Regions from separate parts of the Paraburkholderia fungorum genome, predicted to be linked through region 2. Evidence: riboswitches for the same ligand, from Rfam matches in the RefSeq annotation. Region 2 holds a riboswitch; the other holds the start of a gene.
The links. A riboswitch is a leader RNA that binds a small molecule or an ion and turns the genes downstream of it on or off. The one in region 2 is predicted to bind cobalamin.
Positions count from the first base shown of each region.

Region 1: linked by a shared signal. The riboswitch ahead of BLS41_RS05045 (TonB-dependent receptor domain-containing protein) and the one ahead of cobG (precorrin-3B synthase) in region 2 are both predicted to bind cobalamin.

Region 1 covers NZ_FNKP01000001.1:1,129,853-1,135,603, reverse strand. The annotation lists gene BLS41_RS05050 (FecCD family ABC transporter permease) at 1-654, opposite strand, end outside; gene BLS41_RS05045 (TonB-dependent receptor domain-containing protein) at 682-2,637, opposite strand; cobalamin riboswitch at 2,729-2,985, opposite strand; gene BLS41_RS05040 (ATPase) at 3,192-3,548, shown strand; gene BLS41_RS05035 (cell division protein ZapA) at 3,545-3,859, shown strand; RNA gene ssrS (6S RNA) at 3,955-4,136, shown strand; gene BLS41_RS05025 (EVE domain-containing protein) at 4,267-4,725, shown strand; gene BLS41_RS05020 (SIMPL domain-containing protein) at 4,917-5,648, shown strand.
Region 2 covers NZ_FNKP01000002.1:1,439,181-1,444,931, reverse strand. The annotation lists gene BLS41_RS22380 (precorrin-8X methylmutase) at 1-532, opposite strand, end outside; gene cobG (precorrin-3B synthase) at 525-1,982, opposite strand; cobalamin riboswitch at 2,073-2,251, opposite strand; gene BLS41_RS22370 (bifunctional cobalt-precorrin-7 (C(5))-methyltransferase/cobalt-precorrin-6B (C(15))-methyltransferase) at 2,336-3,586, shown strand; gene BLS41_RS22365 (cobalt-precorrin-5B (C(1))-methyltransferase) at 3,586-4,737, shown strand; gene BLS41_RS22360 (cobalt-precorrin-6A reductase) at 4,734-5,471, shown strand; gene cobM (precorrin-4 C(11)-methyltransferase) at 5,532-5,751, shown strand, end outside.

The sequences.
Region 1 (5,751 bases), on a different contig from region 2:
CCACGGCATCGCGCCGCCGTTGAGGTCGCCGGTCAGCCAGAACAGCATGCCGCGCAGACGGCTGTCGGGTGCGAGGTTGAGCAGCAGCGTGATCAGCGCGCCCCACCCAGCCGCGATCACCGCGCCTGTCAGCAGCAAACGCGGCGACGTGTCTTGCGGTTCGCCGCGCCACAACTCGCGGCGAGCGAGACCGAGCACCAGCAAAATCGACACGAACGCGCCAGCGAATGCACCGGCGTCAACGATCCACCACGCGCAACCGGCGATCATCGCGAGCAGCGCAAAGGTCGCCGCGCCGCCCGATACGCCCAATATGTACGGCTCGGCCAACGGGTTGCGCAACAGCACCTGCAACAACGCGCCCGCCAATGCGAGCAATGCGCCGCACGCAAAACCGGCCAGCGCGCGCGGCAAACGCAGCGTGCGGACGATCTCGCCAGCAAGGTCGCCCGACTCGACCGGCGACGCCGTGAACGCATGCGACGGCAGCAACGCCGACAACACGCGTCCCGGTGCGAGCGACACGCTGCCCAATGCGAGCGACGCGAGCAGCACCGCCAGCGCGACGCAGGCGAGCGCGAGCCAGATCGCGGCCGCGCGCCTCGCGCTCATCACGCGCACGGCAGCGGGCATCGAAACCGGAGGACGATTCATCCGCGTGATCTCAACGCAGCGCGCGCGTCACTGCTGCTGCCAACCGATCGTGACATACGCACCGCGTCGCGGCGAGTTATACGAGTAGGCCGTTTCATAGTCCTTGTTCAACAGATTGTCGATTTGCGCGGTGACGTACCACGCTTTCGTGATGTTGTAGCGCGCCGACAGATTGACGATGCCATAGCCGCCCAGATCGCCGCTGCTGTCGCTACGCGCGCCGCTCACGATCCATTCGCCGCCCACGCGCCACCCTGCAATGCTGCGATTCACCGCCAGCGAGCCGAAGCGCCGCGCGCGCCGCACGAGGTCGACATCGTTGTCGAGGTCGACGGGATTTTGCAGCGTCAACGAGGCACGCACGTCCGTCTTGCCGACATGTCCGCTCCACGAGCCTTCGAGCCCCTGCACCTTCGCACGGCCGACATTCTCGGCCAGATAGATGCCGGGCGACACTTCGGGATAGTCGATCAGATTCGAATAGCGGGTCTGGAATGCGCTCAGGCGCATCACGCCAAGCGCATTCGATGCGTACTGCAACGCGGCTTCGATCGAATGACTGCGCTCCGGTTTGATCGACGGATTGCCGCTGTACGGATAGTACAGATCGTCGAAACTCGGGGCGCGGAACGAATCCGAATAGCTTGCGGTTGCCTTCCAGTTCCCGGTGATGTCGAAACCGTAGCCGAGATAGTAACTGTTCGCTCCGCCGAAATCGGAATACTGGTCGTGCCGTACGTTCGCCTGAATCTGGTTGCGCCCGAAGCGTCCCGTATAGCCGACGAAACCCGAATCGACGTGACGGTCGGGCGCGGCAAAGGTGTCCGATTCGAGCGTCTGATCGAGATGTTCGTAGCCGACCTGAAGTTTCTGTTGAGCGGCCAATGCAAAATCGTTCTGCCACGTGTACTGACGATTGTCGGTGTCGAAGCGGCCGTTATAGATGCCGTTGGTGTTCGACACACTGCGGTCGTCGCCTTCAGACACGATGAAATGCGTGGTCCACCAGTCGGTCAGCTTGCCGTTCGCGAAGACCGACGCCTGGCGCACCTTGCTGTACAGATTGTTCAGATCGGTCGGCTCGCCGTACGCGTTGTCGTAACTGTTGTTGCCGTTCGACTGGAAGAACGTGACGCCCGCGTCCCATTGGTCGTTGAACTTGTGACGCAACGAAGCCGAGATGCTCTCGTTCAGATAGCCGTTCGCATTCGGATTCGCGCCCGGCGCCTGGGCGGGGTTGAGCGACGAAAAGCCGTCGTCTTTCGAGCGCGCGAGCGAGATGCTGAAGGTCGTGTTGCCGTCTTTGTCGAGTGCGCCGTTCACGCCCATCTGCTGGGTCTGCGTGTGATAGCTGCCGTAGCCCACCGAAAAATTGAAGCGCGGCGGATGATCGCCGCCGTCTTTCGTGAACACCTGCACCACCCCGCCGATCGCACCCGAGCCGTATAACGCGGACACGTTGCCGTTCACGACTTCGACGCGGTCGATCTGATCGAGCGGGATCTGCGAGATTTGCGCCGAACCGAGACTCACGGAATCCACCCGCACGCCGTCGATCAGCAACAGCGATTGCGTCGACGACGCGCCGCGCAAGAACAGGCTCGCCGTCGAACCAGGGCCACCTGTCCGCGAGATTTGCGCACCCGGCGCGAGTTGCAACAGACCGGGCAAGTCGGTGGCGGTGGTGTCGGCGAGATCCTGCTGATCGAATAACGTGGTCTGCGGAATCGTGTCCGCGAGCGGTTGCGGCGTGCGCCCCGCGGTCACGACGACGGGCGACAATAGCGTGGACGAATCATCTGCAGCGGACACATCGCCCGATGACGATGATGACGACGCCGATTCAGACGTAGCAGCGGCAGCAGAATCTGCAGCATCCGAAGCGGACGTGGACGAAGATGGCGATGCAGCACTCTGCGCATGCACGACGAGCGGCAGGCTCGCAAACGCGAGCAGCACCGCGCGAGCGATGGGGGACAACATGGGATGGCATTCCTGTGGATAGCGTGCGCGGCCCGCTTCCCCGCAGGCCGATGCGTAACGAGGCACCCCCGTATTTAACATTTTCGCGGGGGACGTGCCTCTCCCTCTGGCCGGTATCCGGGCTGGCGACACATCGATCCCACCTTCCCACGCGTAACGCGCAGTGGCACACTCACATGTTGAGCTTCAAACACGCGATCAGGATCGACCTGCATGACGAATGCGGTCGCTTACCGTTGCGGGGGCAGCGCAGGTTAGCGCGTTCCGGTTCACGGAACATGCGCCCTGCTTCCCGTTTAACTGCGCACTGTTGAAAAGCGCGCGGGCACCAGAGTGCGGCAAGTTTAGGAGCGGCCTCGAAGTGCGTCAAGAACGGTTGCACCATCGCAAGCCGTTCTGTTAAATGCAGAATATTGTCCGACCGGCGAGGTGTTTTTCATCATAAGGTCGATAAAAGCCTGCATAAAGCAATGTTGTTACGTCTCGAAACGAGACAATTGTCGGAACCTGCGATATTCCGCGCTAAAATGCAATGTCTTTAGAGGACGCAGCACATGCTCACCGAACTCGAATCACTTTCACAGAATATCGGCAAGCTGATCGCGATCAGCCAACGCCACAATGAAGCGCGAATCGCGCTCGAAGATCAGCTCGCCCAATCACGCGCCGAAGCAGAAGCTACGCGCACGGAACTTGCACTGTTGCGCGAAGAGCGCGACGCATTGCAGGCCGAACGCGATGCGCTGTCCGCGAAAATCGACGACGCTCAGGTGCGCCTGAATGCAATTCTCGAGAAACTGCCGCGGGCCCGCGCGAACAGCGAGCCGGATAACCAGCTCGATCTGCTCGAGCCTGCTCAGCACGCTGTCGAAGCGGAGAGCGAAGTGACCCGCCACGGAGAAAATGCATGACCACCAAGCAGATCGAAGTATCGATTCTCGACGTGCCCTATCGCCTCGCGTGCTCGCCGGAAACGGAAGGCGCACTGCTTGAAGCGGTTGCTCGCGTCGACGCCGAAATGTCGAAGATCCGCAATAACAGCAACGTGCGCGGCACGGATCGCATTGCCGTCATGGCTGCGCTGTCGCTGGCATCGGAACTGCTTAGGCTCCAATCGAGCGTTAGACACGGAGAAGCATTTCCTGCAGAGGAAATCCGGCGTACAATGCATCAAATGAACGAACAACTGGGTACTGTGATTCAGCAGTACAACATGCAGTAAGTAGCAGTCGGTCCTGAGATCCACTGCGGATTCAAACGAAGGTGAGTCAATCTCGGCAAACGTTTGAGTTCAATCGTTTAAGCTTCATCGGTTTAGCTTCCCTGCCTGGTTCGCCAAGGTCATATATTCCTTGAACCAATGCCATGTGCACGGTTGCGGAAATTTGTAGCACGGGTGTGCGCGTCACTCTGTCTGATGTACCCGAAGTGTTGCTAACTGCGACCAATTCTGAACCCCCGGTTCAGGATGCCGGCCTAGCGGCTAAGGCGGGGACCTTATCTAGAACGGCATCGGACTTCGGTTCGATGCCGTTTTTCTTTGGGCTCCGGTTTCACGTACGTTTTCTCCGTTCGCGTTTTTCGTTCGTGCCGTCAAGCCCTTAACGTCAACCACGTTCAATTCGATTCATGCGCTACTGGCTAATGAAGTCCGAACCGGACGAAGCGAGCATCGACCATCTCGCCAACGCACCGCACCACACGTTACCGTGGACCGGCGTGCGCAATTATCAGGCGCGCAATTTCATGCGCGACATGATGCAGGTCGGCGACGGCGTGCTGTTCTATCACTCGAGCTGTCCTCAACCCGGCATCGCGGGGCTCGCGGAGGTCTCGTCCACTGCCTACCCGGACCCGACACAGTTCGACAGGAAGAGCCCGTACTACGACGAAAAGTCGTCGCAGGAAACGCCGCGCTGGTTGCTCGTCGACGTCGTATTCAAAAAGAAAATTCCGCTGATTCCGCTCGCAACTTTGCGTGAGCACGAAGAATTGCAGGACATGCGCGTGCTCGCCAAGGGCAACCGTTTGTCGATCACGCCGGTGACCGAAGCCGAGTGGCGCTTCATCACGAAGCGGCTTGTTTAAGACTCGCGTGAAGCCTGTTCGACGTCGATGTAAAACCGGGTCGCGACGATTAAAGCAAAGTGAGATCAGGGAACCAAGCTCAGGTTACAAGCGCCTAACGGACGCACAGAGGGACTGGCAAACAGCGTGCCATTTGTCGCACGCCGTTCGTGCCAATCGTGCATCAACCTGTTCAAGCAAGGAGTCGAGCAATGACAAAAAACACCGCACGGGCAGTCGCACTCGCGCTTATCTGCTCCGCACCCGTCGCGCTTACGCTGACCCCGACCCTCACGCGCGCGCAAGGCGTCATGCAAGCTCAGCCTTCGGGCGTGCTGTCGCTGAATGCACAAGCTAGCGCGGAAATTCAGCAGGACGTAGTCGATATCACGCTGTTTTACGAGCAGGAAGCGAGCGATCCGTCGGCGCTCACGTCCACGCTGAATCAACGTGCCGATTCGGCGCTGCAGAAAGCGCGCGGCGTGAGCGGTGTGACGGCTCACACCGGTTCGTTCTCGATCTTCCCGTCCACCGATCGTGATGGACGCATTTCTGCGTGGCGCGGCCGCACGGAGGTCGTGCTCGAATCGCACGACTTCGCGGCGGCGTCAAAACTCGCGGGGCAAATGGCATCGATCATGCAGGTCGGCAACGTGCAGTTCTCGCTGTCGCCGGAAGCGCAACGCGCCGCCGAGCAGAAGCTCACGGGCGAGGCGATCAGGTCGTTCCGCGAGCAGGCCGCATCGTCGGCACAGGCGTTTGGATTCAGTGGATATTCGATCCGCGAGGTCAGCGTCAATCATGGCGGCGTGATGCCGCGTCCCATGATGATGATGAGCGCGCGCGCCATGGGCGCAGACGCGAAAGCCGCAGCGCCGATGCCGCTCGAAGGCGGTACGTCGACAGTAACGGTCAACGTGTCGGGCTCGGTGCAGATGAAGTAACGCGCTGTATCGCGCTCGATAGTCCGGTTGAAATGACAAACGCCACGGCATGCCGTGGCGTTTGTCTTTAAGCATTCGCTACGGGCAACCCGTAGCGATCAGA
Region 2 (5,751 bases):
TGTCTTGCGCGAGCATCGCCTTCGATTCGGCCGCGCCGATAAAACCCACCGGAAACCCGAGGATCAGCGCGGGTTTTGGCGCGCCGGCATCGAGCATGTCGAGCAGATGAAACAGCGCGGTCGGCGCATTGCCGATCACGACGACGCTGCCCGCCAGATGCGGACGCCACAATTCGAGCGCGGCAGCCGAGCGCGTATTGCCGAGTTCGCGGGCGAGCGCGGGGACGTCCGGCTGCGTGAGCGTGCAGATCACTTCGTTGCCCGCGGGCAGCCGGGCTCGCGTGATGCCCTGCGCGACCATGCCCGCGTCGCACAGAATCGGCGCGCCTTGAGCGAGGGCGACGCGGCCTGCGGTGCCGGCATCGGCGGAAAATTGCAGATCGTCGATCACGTCGACCATCCCGCACGCGTGGATCACGCGCACCGCGAGTTTTTCGAGGTCGGCGGGAATGCGCGACAGGTCGGCCTCCGCGCGGATCGTCGCGAACGACTGGCGATAGATCTCCTGACCGTCGCGTATGTATTCAAGCATCAGTGTTACTCCGGGCCAGGCGCGCGAGCGTGTCGGCGGCCTGTTGGATCGTCAGTTGGTGCGCGACGCAGCGGCCGAAACCGGAGCCGCTGTCGTCGCGTCGATAAAGGTCGTAGCTGCCGGGCGCCACCGCCAGCAGCGTGTAGGGCGCGCAATGCGCGGCCGCGCAGGATCGCGGGCAGCCGCTGAGGTGCACTTCGACGCCCGCGGGCAGTTGCGCGGCGAGTTGCTGCGCGTCGGCTTTGGTGTCCGCGAGACTTTTTGCGCAGCCGCTCGACCCGGCGCACGCGATCAGACGCGTGATCGGCTGCGACGGGTCGCAAGCGAGGCCGAGCGCGTTCAGTGCGGTTAGCACGGCGGGCACGGTGTCTGTCGCGAGGTCGGGAAGCAGCACGCTTTGCCACGGGGTGATGTGCAGGATGCCGGTGTTGTGCTGGCGCGCGAGCAAGGCGAGGGCGCGCAAGGTATCGGCATCGACGCGGCCGAGCGGCGGTTGGCCGCCTGCGTGCCATGTTCCTGACTTGCATTGCGGATGCGCGCCGAGGCGAAGGCCGGCGTCGGCTGGCGTGCTGCGTTGCCAGCCGGCAAGCGACGCGTCGCGTGAAAGCGGGAAGTCGACGTAGGTCTGGGCGTGCTGCAGGATGGTATCGACGGCATGGGTGGCGAGCAGGTGACGCATGCGGGTGGCGTCGTCGGCGGCGAGGTCGAGGAAGGTGTGCAGCAGTGCTCGCACGAGAGCCGGGACTTGCGCGGGCGATACGGCGGCGAGTGGGCCTGTGCCTTTGTTGGGCCGCCCGACCTGCTGCGGTTGAGGCGCGGCTACGCTTTGAAAAGCCGAAGCCTCCGGCGGGCATCCCGCCAACCCGAACACGAACCGCACACCCTCGACACCCTGCGACGCCGCGATCCACACATCATGCGGATGATCGACCCGCGCCAGCCGCTCACCGCCATCCAGCAGCAACGCGAATTTTGGCGATAACGCTGCAAACCGCGTGTCGCTTTGCAGCAGCGCGAGCAGTTCGGCACACAGCTGCGTCGTATCGACCAGGGCCGCAGGATCGCGTCCGGCGGCGGGGCTGATCATCACGTTGCGGACATCGTCGGCGGAAGCGGCGCTCGCATTAACGGTCACGCTACCCCCCGGCATAGGCTCAGGCCCAAGCCCCGCACCCACCAGCGCCTCAATCAACGCCGCTTCGTGCCCGCTACGCACCCCGCGCACCTGCAGATTCGCGCGATTGGTCAATTCGACGACCCCGGCCGCGTGCCGTGCGCTCGCGCCTGCGATAACCTCGGCCTGCGCCGCGCTCAATACGCCGCCAGGCAGCTTGATCCGGCAGATCCCGCCATCGCGCGCGGCGACGATGCGCAGCAGCCCCGGACACGCCGAAGGCCGCAGTGTCGGGACCGCGTGAGGCAAAACGAGGGAGGGCGAAGCTTGATTCAAGACGGACACCGGGTTGAGCGTCGCACAAAAACCCGAGCAAGCCGCGTCAGGCTTGCTGCGGCATCGGTACACCCCGCCCGATGTTGGCTGGCACGAACAGTGTTGCCGGCAGGTCTCCTGGCTGGCAGGTCATGATCCGCCGCGGCCTTCCCGGTCAAACCAGTGGCGCGCAGCGCAGGCGGACTCGCTGCATACAGTTGCGGGGGCAGCCACAGTGGCACTGTGTTCCCTCTTCGGCCCCGAAGGGCACCGGCGGCTGTATTATGCCTTTTTTCGGACAGCGCAACGAGGCTGGACGCTTTGACAGGCGTGGCACAGCGCATTATTTGAAGATTCAGAATGAGGATGGATGCATGCCGGCATGGCTGACCGTAGTGGGCATTGGCGACGACGGCTTCGCCGGTTTGGGACGGCCCGCGCGGCGTGCTTTGCTGACGGCGTCGGTGATTTATGGCGGCGAACGTCATCTGGCGATGCTGCCCGCGCGACTCGCCGCGCGCCGCACCCAGTGGCCGCGTCCGTTCGATCTTGCGCCGTTGCTGGCCGAGCGCAATCAGAGCGTGTGTGTGTTGGCGAGCGGCGACCCGATGCTGTTCGGCGTCGGCGCGACGCTGGCGCGGCAGTTGCCCGAGGGCGAACTGCGGGTGCTGCCCGCGCCGTCGTCGTTGTCGCTGGCGGCAGCGCGTTTGGGCTGGCCGTTGCAGGACGTGGCGACGGTGTCGGTGGTGGGTCGTCCGCTGGCGGCGTTGAATGCGCATCTGCATGACGGCGCGCGCATTTTCGTGCTGAGCGCGGACGGCAGCACACCCGCCGCGCTTGCCGCATTGCTGGCGACGCGCGGCTTCGGCGCGACCCGGATGGTCGTGCTCGAACATCTGGGCGGCGATCTGGAGCGGCGGATCGACGGCCGGGCCGATCAATGGCCCGCGGGCGAAGTCGCCGCGCTGAATCTGATCGCGCTCGAATGCCGCGCGGACGAAGCCGCGCCGCGTCTGCCGCTGACCTGCGGCCTGCCTGACGACGCGTTTCGCCACGACGGCCAGTTGACCAAACGCGATGTGCGCGCGATCACGCTCGCGCGCCTCGCGCCGACGCCCGGCGAATTGCTGTGGGACGTGGGCGCGGGCAGCGGCTCGATCGGGATCGAATGGATGCGCGCGCATCCCGCCTGCCGCGCGATTGCCGTCGAAGGGCATCCGGAGCGGCAGGCTTTTATCGAACATAACCGCGACACATTGGGCGTGCCGGGTCTGCAACTCGTCGCGGGCCGCGCGCCCGAGGCGCTGCACGGACTGCCCGCGCCGGATGCGGTGTTTATCGGCGGTGGCGTGACGGTGCCGGGCGTGCTGGAAACCTGCTGGGAGAGTCTGCGTGACGGGGGCCGTCTGGTGGCGAACGCGGTCACGCTGCAAGGCGAAGCGGCGCTGATCGCGTGGCGCGACCGGCACGGCGGCACGCTGACCCGCGTCGCGCTGGCCGACGCGCGGCCGCTCGGCGGTTTCGATACGTGGCGTCAGGCGTTGCCGATCACGATGCTCGACGTGACGAAGCACGCTGCGGGTATCCCGGGCAACATGCCCGCGGCTTCCACCGATCATCCGTAATGCGCGACGAAACACCCGAACAACCCGCGCCGCTTCGTAGCGGCTACACGACCGGCAGTTGCGCCACCGCGACGTCGCTGGCGGCGGCGCGTCTGCTGCTCGCGGGCGTCGTCAGCGAGGTCGCGGAAATTACGCTGCCCAAGGGCCAGCATGTGCCGATGCCGCTGGTCTACTGCCGCCGCGTCGTCAATGACACCGATGTCGCCGATGACGTCCATGTCGCCGGAGATGCCGGCAACGCCAGCAGCGCTGACGTTGCAGAAGCCGGCACCGTCAAGGACGCCGGCGACGACCCCGACGTCACCCACGGCGCGATCGTCTTCGCGCGCGTGCGCCTGATCGCCGAACCCGGCGTGATTTTTCGCGCGGGGCCTGGCGTCGGCACCGTGACGCGAGCCGGTCTGACACTGCCGGTCGGCGAACCGGCGATCAATCCCGTGCCGCGCAGCATGATGACGCAGCATCTGACCGAACTCGCCGCCGAGCATGCGTACAGCGGCGGCTTCGAAGTGACGATCGGCGTCGAAGGCGGCGCGGAACTCGCGCTGAAAACGATGAACCCGCGCCTCGGCATCATCGGCGGATTGTCGATTCTCGGCACCTCCGGGATCGTGCGGCCGTTCTCGTGCTCGGCTTATATCGCGTCGATTCATCAGGGCATCGACGTGGCGCGCGCGAACGGCTACACGCATCTCGCGGCCTGCACCGGCAACGCCAGCGAGGACGCGATGCGCGCGCACTATGCGCTGCCCGATATCGCGCTGATCGAAATGGGCGACTTCGTCGGCGCGGTGCTCAAGCATATGAAGCGCGCGCCGGTCGAGCGACTCAGCGTGTGCGGCGGCTTCGGCAAGCTCAGCAAGCTGGCGGCCGGGCATCTCGATCTGCATAGCCGGAATTCGAGCATCGATCTCGAACGGCTGGCGACCTGGGCCGCCGGATACGGTGCCGACGACGCTCTGCAAACCGCGATTCGCGCGGCCAATACGAGTCAGCAGGCAGTGGCGCTCGCGCACGCGCAGCAGGTGCCGCTCGGCGATATCGTCTGCCGGCATGCGCTGGCCGTCGCGCGCGATATCGTTCCGCCGCAGGTCAGCGTGGAAATGTTCGCGATCGACCGCCAGGGCAATCTGATCGGAGCCGCACGATGACGCCTGCCACGACACAACCCGTCAGGGTTCTGCTGCTGGGCGGCACCGGCGACGCGTTGAAAATCGCGCGGCAACTCGGCCCGGCCGACGTGTACAGTCTCGCGGGCCTCGGCAAGGTGCCCGAGGACTTGTCGTGCGAAGTGCGCGTCGGCGGATTCGGCGGCAGCGAGGGCCTCGCGCGTTACATCGAAAGCGAAAAGATCACGCTCGTGATCGACGCAACGCATCCCTACGCCGCACAGATCAGCGCGAACGCGGTGCGCGCCTGCGCCGCAGCCCGCGTGCCATGCTGGGCGCTGCGCCGCCCTGGCTGGCAGGCGCAAAGCGGCGACGACTGGCGGATGGTCGGCGACTGGCACGAACTCGTCGCCGCGCTCGCGCCGTTTCGCCGGCCGCTGTTCACGTTAGGACGCGAACCGCTCGCGCATCTCGACGAGATTCCGCCGCATCAGTTCTGGACCGTGCGCTGTCTGGAGTCGCACAAGGACAGTCCGCGCGCGCGAATCCTCGCGGCGCGCGGCCCGTTCACGCTCGAGGGCGAGCGCGCGCTGTTCGCGTTGCAGGCGTTCGACGTCGTAGTCAGCAAGAATAGCGGCGGCAGCGCGACCGAAGCGAAGCTCGAGGTCGCGCGAGAGCGTCGCTTGCCGGTGATCATGCTGCGACGTCCGGCGTTGCCCGCGACCGATCGCGAATTCGACGACGTCGCGGATCTGCTGCACGCATTGCGCGCGTGAAACACACACACAATCCACGGCGACACGAACGCGTGGAACAACGAATGGCTGGAGTATCGAATGACGGTGTTTTTTATCGGCGCGGGTCCTGGCGACCCGGAACTGATCACGGTGAAAGGGCAGCGCCTCGTGCGCAGTTGCCCGGTGATCCTGTACGCGGGTTCGCTGGTGCCGGCTGCGGTGCTCGATGGACACACCGCGGAACAGGTCGTCAATACCGCCGAACTCGACCTCGATCAGATCGTCGCGCTACTCAAGGCCGCGCATGACAAGGGGCAGC